DNA from 2 places in the Paenibacillus azoreducens genome. Region 1 is predicted to be linked to the other one. Evidence: riboswitches for the same ligand, from Rfam matches in the RefSeq annotation. Region 1 holds a riboswitch; the other holds the start of a gene.
The links. A riboswitch is a leader RNA that binds a small molecule or an ion and turns the genes downstream of it on or off. The one in region 1 is predicted to bind thiamine pyrophosphate.
Positions count from the first base shown of each region.

Region 2: another riboswitch for thiamine pyrophosphate. It lies ahead of thiD (bifunctional hydroxymethylpyrimidine kinase/phosphomethylpyrimidine kinase); the one in region 1 lies ahead of L6442_RS02455 (ABC transporter substrate-binding protein).

Region 1 covers NZ_AP025343.1:579,717-583,133, forward strand. Annotated here, with positions in the region: gene L6442_RS02445 (ABC transporter permease) at 1-52, opposite strand, end outside; gene L6442_RS02450 (thiamine-binding protein) at 49-342, opposite strand; gene L6442_RS02455 (ABC transporter substrate-binding protein) at 405-1,442, opposite strand; TPP riboswitch at 1,601-1,712, opposite strand; gene L6442_RS02460 (GerAB/ArcD/ProY family transporter) at 2,083-3,174, shown strand; gene L6442_RS02465 (spore germination protein) at 3,171-3,417, shown strand, end outside.
Region 2 covers NZ_AP025343.1:3,865,713-3,869,129, reverse strand. Annotated here, with positions in the region: gene L6442_RS17005 (ArsR/SmtB family transcription factor) at 1-638, opposite strand, end outside; gene L6442_RS17000 (DinB family protein) at 1,038-1,544, shown strand; TPP riboswitch at 1,676-1,774, shown strand; TPP riboswitch at 1,864-1,963, shown strand; gene thiD (bifunctional hydroxymethylpyrimidine kinase/phosphomethylpyrimidine kinase) at 2,239-3,060, shown strand; gene L6442_RS16990 (LysE family translocator) at 3,167-3,417, shown strand, end outside.

The DNA.
Region 1 (3,417 bases):
AGAAGAGGACCGCCACGAAGGGCGGCCAAACATGACTCCACCAGCGTTTCATGGACGGTATTTCTCCGTTAGCCGCTCCATGCTGATGCCGCTGGGATTATGGGCGATTTTGATCTGGGAGATGATGCTTGGGCTGCCGGCTTCGACCAGCGCCGTATGCATGCGGCGCACAACGTCAAGCAGCTCCTCCAGTTCACCTTCCATTGTCGTTTCAAGCGGATGTACCTCATATTTTACGCCGGATTGCTGAATGACCTCGATCGCACGGTCCACATAAGGAATGGAATCCTCGTTGTTTGGAGTTTTGGGAATTACCTGAATGCTAAGCAGGGTATGTGCCATACCTGATCACTTCCTTTTCTTATAGTATGATTGCTGCTGAAACGTTTGGGATAGCGAGCGCTTTACGGCAAAAAGTCATTGGTAAAAGCCTTATCGACATCAAGCGGTTTATCGAGCAGCTTATGCTCGTACATCCAATCGGAATATCCTTTCCAAACCTGCTCTTTCTGTTCGCCCCAACGCGCTGCGTCGTCCTGGTATTTCGGGCTAAGCCATTTTTGGCTGGCGATAACGAGATCTTTGTCGAGTTCAGGTACGGCTTTGAGCAAAATATTAGCCGCATCCTCCGGATTTTTGATCGCATATTCGTAACCTTTGGAAGTGGCGCGCATAAAGGCTTTGACCAGCTCAGGGTCCTCCTGAATCTGCTTCTCATTTGTCACGATGACCGGCGTATAGTAATCCAGCTTATCCGAGAAGTCTTTGACATACATCATATCAAGCGGCTCGTTGCGAAGCTCTGCTTCAATCCCGGTCCAAGCGTAAAAGATCCAAGCGAAATCGATGTCGCGTTTTACCGCCGTAAAGTAATCGGCTTCGCCCATATTGACGAATTTGACCTTGTTTGCATCCGCCTTGTCGTTTTCCATGATCGAACTGATTACAGCCTGCTCGACAGGCGATCCCCATCCGCCATAGGTTTTGCCTTCAAAATCCTTCGGCTTTTTGATGTTACGGTCAACCGGTGCGGCAAAACCGGAGGTGTTATGCTGGATAACCGCCGCAATCGATACCAGCGGCACACCTTGCGTCCGCCCCTGGGTTACATTCTCCTGGATGCTGACGCCGAACGGAACCTTGCCCGATGCCACCATGGCATCCGACCCGCCGGCACCAGGCTGCATGATTTCGACATTCAGTCCTTCTTCTGCGTAATATCCTTTTTCTTTGGCGACATATAGCCCCGTATGATTCGTATTTGGCGTCCAATCAAGAACGACCTTTACATCCTTCAGCTTTTCGGGTTCATTTTCGCCTACAGCGGAGGATGTTTCACCAGAGGTTTTACCCGCGCCGTTTTCGGTGGCCTTGCTGCCGCAGCCTGCTACCAGAATGAGCAGCAGGGTCAGCAGAAGCAGCCCGATTTTCTTTGTTTTCATTGCTTTTCTCTCTCCTTACCAGGTTTCTCCCCTTCATTTGGCGGCAGAATCGTTGATCCGTGTCTGAGAAATGAACGATAAAATCTTCAGTAATTCTATCATTCAACAAAAAAGCGCCCCGCATTCGGGACGCTTAAGGCGCAAGATGGGCATGGCTGTAGCCATGACAAATTGTTTCCTACGCTGGCATTACCCAGATCAGGTTTAAGGGTCAGTATCTTGAAGGGATACAATCTCAGCCGGCCGATTCCAGCACCCCGGTGATTCTTATGAAGTTGATGGGTTTTCAAAGTGTATTATAGCCTTACCTTTGAAAGAATTCAATCCATTCCCGCTTCCGGACCATAAATAAAAAGTATCTGTAGCCGTTCGGCAGATGGAGATTTCAGGTTAGATCAGCTCGGCGCCAAGTTTCTTGACCCGTTCAAGTCCCGCTTCCAAATCATCAACATGAAGTGTTTCGGGAAAGACCGAAGCTATCCGTACAGGATGAAGTATAAATGTTGTAATTTATGCCATTCTAAGGAAATGGAAGGCGTCGGATTTCTTTCCGATACTCTCAGTACTTTTGCTACGCAAAAGCGCCTCTGAGAGGCGTCGGACTTCTTTCCGATACTCTTTGTGGGGTTATTTCAGGAGGATGAGGAAAATTAGAACGAATATTTCGTTTTTGCAATCGATCATGATCATGATGCTGAGTACGGGTCTTCTGAATCATGTCATCGTTATTCCTATATTGCTGGACGCCGCCAATCGTGACGCCTGGATTTCGGCCCTGCTGGCATGCGCGCTTTCGCTGGTCTGGATTATTGTACTGCATTTCGGAATTACCAAACTCAATCAGAAGCATCTGTTTCAGTATCTGGCGAAAGCTTACCATCCTGCTCTAAGCTGGATTCTCGCGTTCTTTGCGGGCATTTACCTATTTGCGATATGTTTGCTTACGACCAGGGATACCGTATATTGGATCCATCTCACCTTTTCCCCTGAGACGCCCATACTGGTCCTCGTTCTCGTTTTTCTCTTGATCTCCGCGTTAAATGCCTATTTTGGAATCCACTCCATAGCCAATACGGCAGGTGTTTTATTGCCTGTTGTCGTTGTTTTAGGTTTCTTTGTCATGCTGTCCAACACGCCTCACAAGGATTACACCTTGCTGAAGCCGATACTTGAGCATGGAATGCAGCCGGTATGGAATGGGGCCGTCTATGTAGGAGCGGGTTTTGTCGAAGTATTTATCCTCTTCTTTTTTCAGCACTATATCAAGTCGCGTTTGTCTTATCTTTCCTTTATGATCATGGTCCTTCTCTTGCTGGGTCTCACCATAGGCCCGTTAATCGGCGCGATTGTTGAGTTCGGCCCGGATGAGGCGGAAAAGCTCCGGTTTCCGGCATTTGAGGAATGGAGGCTGTTGACGATCGGCCGGTACATCGAGCATATGGATTTTTTCAGCGTCTATCAATGGTTTAGCGGCGCTTTTCTGAGAATTTCCTTGAGTATGTTCCTGATACTCGAAGTTTTCCAGGTTCAGAGCAGGAAGGGGAAATTTTGGATGCTGGGAAGTATGTTTGCGGTCATTGTAGTCCTCACAACCATTCCCTTTAGCGATTATTATTTTTTGAAATTGTTGTCTTCTTACGTGCTTCCTTATTCTTTATGGGGAGTGCTCGGTTTTTCCATCATTATCGCCGGGCTGATCGCTCTGGCTCACCGAAGGGGGAATACAGCATGACGCAAAAACATTGGGATTCATTCAAACAGTATGAGGATGCGGCTGCCAGAATGTTTGGTTCAAGTGCCGACATCATACAACAGGTTATCTCTTTGTCGGGTGCAGAGGTGCATCTGGTTTACTGCCAGGGATTATGCGATGTGAAGAAGGTGGAGCAATACATTATTCCGGAATTGAAAAATATCCCTGAAGATATCCTTCGCTCGGATGAACTGAATCTGCAGCAGAAGGTTCCGTTTCACA
Region 2 (3,417 bases), 3.3 Mb from region 1:
GTTGGGTCAAATTCAGAAGGATTCCTTACGGGATATAGACATGTCGCGATGCCATTGAAAAAATCCAAAATCGTGACGGGCGAGCAGTGATATTGCGGGATTAGTACAACCCGGTTTAACTGGTCCGACTTTTCGATTCTGAGTCCATTTGTGGCCTCTTCAATGAGGTCGATGGGTTGATAAGAACCGACTTTGCCATGTTTGTCTTTGGCATCTTGTTTTAATAAAGCATGGATCGCAGGCTTAACATTCTTAAAGTAATATTCATTCCATTCATGAAGAATCTCCACTGTTTTATCGCGGATCGTTCCCAAATCGGTCGAAATCGTATCCACCCAAGGGGCTAATCTTTCATAGAGCTCACCTGCGGAAACTCCTTCAAACCATTTTAAAAAGGCATCCACCGTTTCTTTTTCGCTGCACTGCGAAATTAATAACACAATGCGGTGTAAAACTTCCCATCTTTCGTCTTCCAACTTGCAGATTAAATGGGGCGGTAAATTTCCTTTGGTTTCTTTGACCCATTGGTCTTTTAAGTCGATTGTTTTCAGCTTGCGGTTGTAAATGAATGTATACAAGCTCACAATTAACTCATATGCCGGATATTGTTCTATGGATATAGAATAATTATTTGTCATTCGATCACCATCTAACGTTATTTTGTTATGGATTATACAACAAGTTGATTTTGAATGAAAGGCCCTGGCGAGAATTTCTAGTTATTTCTCTGTATGAAGGGATTTGGAGCATGGAAAAAACATTGCTAAAATAACCATCCCAGATTTATCCATTAGAGGATATTTCTCGAAGGTTGCGAATACATAAATTAATAGGTCTTGAATACATAAAAAATTAAATTTGGTGCCACTCGTACGGAGGTTATATGAAATACACGCAAAAAATAAGAAAAACGTCTATCGACGTACTTTCTAGGAAGACAGACCGCATTTAGCGGATGTTTTTCTTGCGATTATAGAATTGTTCAGCGTAGCAAGAAAATTTATAAATTCTAAAATCTTAAAAAAGGGGCGTTTTCCATGGAACTTCAAGAAATCATTCCCGAATTAAAAGAAACAAGAAACGAGTTACTAGGAATACTTAGTGGATTGAGTGAAAACGAATTGAACACGAAGAAAGACTCATCCAGCTGGAGTATAAGTCAGGTATGTCAACATCTGTCTAGAACAGAAGAGTTATATGTTGCGGCAATACGAAGAGGATTAAAGAGCAAAGAAGATTCACTTATAGAAAATAAACCATTAGATTTTCTGCTTGATCGAAGTAAAAAGTTAGAAGCTCCTGACATCGCAAAACCAACGGATGATATTTTGGAATATGAAGAAATCATTGCAAAACTCAATCATTCCAGGCAGAAGTTATTTGACATGTTAAACGCGCTCGAAGATCCATCAGCGTTAAGTCGAAGACATTCAATGCATCCAGTCTTTAAAGAGATGTTATTGATTGAATGGGTTAAATCACTTTACTTGCATGAACAAAGACATATTAAACAAATTCATGAAATTATAGATGGGTTTAAGTAAACATCGGCCTTTCCCAATCTTGAATGATACATCTAATCAATTTAGAGTTTTTGAAACCAAGGATGATGCGGAGAATTGGATTTTGAATCTTCCAGTTTGACTTTTTAAAATACGCGTGTTGTAATATATATAGTCATTTGCGGGGGGACTGTTCGCAGTTGAGAAGGTAAAACCTGACCCTTTGAACCTGTTGGTTAATACCGGCGTAGGGAAGCAAATCATTTACATACGTCTATTATATGTATTTGATTAGAGCGCTTTCAATGAACCTGGGGAAGCGCTCTTTTTTATTTCAATCAGCTAAAACTGAATATGACTATTTGTTTTGCGGGGGGACTGTTCGCAGTTGAGAAGGTTAAAACCTGACCCTTTGAACCTGTTAGTTAATACTGGCGTAGGGAAGCAAATGACACTTGGATCTATGTTGTTTTACCCTTGCCCAAAATTGGACAAGGGCTTTTTTTAAGATTATAGAATTTATAAATTTTCAGCGAAGCTGAACAATTCTATAATCGCAAGAAAAACTATCTCTAAGCGCGGTCTGTCTTCTATGAAAATACGTCGATAGACGTTTTTCTTATTTTATAGAATTTACAAGTTTTTTGGGTCTCCGCTAAGTATTTGGAATAAGTATCGAAGCATAGGCTTCACTTTGCGGGGTTATTTAATTTCAAACGGAAAAGGAGTTTTGGTCATGAAAAAAGTACTCAGTATTGCCGGTTCGGATTGCAGCGGGGGCGCCGGAATTCAAGCCGACTTAAAAACCTTTTCGGCTCATGGCGTTTTTGGAATGAGCGTCATTGTGTCGGTGGTAGCGGAAAATACGAGCAGGGTCATTGACCTTCAGGACATCAGGCCGGATATTATTGAAAAACAAATCGATGCCGTTTTTGAGGATATAGAAGTGGATGCCGTGAAAATAGGCATGCTCCCGCAGCCCGAATGCATGGAAGCTGTAGCAGAAAAGCTAAAACAATATGCTCCCGCCAACATCGTTATTGACCCGGTGATGTATGCGAAAAACGGCTGCCCGCTGATGAACCCGGATGCAATAGACACGCTAATCAAGACGGTCATACCGATAGCCGACCTGCTAACTCCTAATATCCCTGAAGCCGAAAAAATCTCCAGCATGGAAATCCGCAATGTCGAAGATATGAAAAAATCGGCGATGGCGATTCATGAAATGGGCTGTAAAAATGTCCTGGTCAAAGGCGGTCATGCTGCAGGAAGCGCGCTGGATATATTGTTCGACGGGAATGAATTTTATGCGTTTGACGCGCAGCGAATCGAAACAAAAAATACACATGGCACAGGCTGCACTTATTCATCCGCAATTGCATCCAATCTCGCGCTGGAGTTCGGATTGCAGGAAGCGGTGCGACAAGCAAAGGAGTATGTGACGATCGCGATACAGCATTCCTTATCGATTGGAAAAGGGCATGGGCCAACGCATCATTTTTATGAGCTGTACCAAAATGGATTAAAGAAGGAAACCGGGATAACTCGACAATGATTTAAAACTCAAATATTAGCGGTGTAGCATTGCAAATCTGCAATATTGTACTATACGGGTAAGAACGGAAAAGAGTAACATTCATAAGAATACAGGAGGTATTTTTATGAACATTACATCTTTTTTGATCTACTGCTTTATTGTTACATTTACGCCTGGGCCGACGAATATTGCGATCTTGTCCATAGCGCATCATGCCAGGTTCAAAGAGATATTTCGGTACATTTTGGGTGCAAGCGCGGCCTTTGGCATATTGCTGGCTGTTTCCGTTTTACTCAATAGTATGCTGGCATCCATTTTGCCGAAAATATTGGTTTTTATGCAGATTATCGGCTGCCTTTATATGCTGTACCTTGC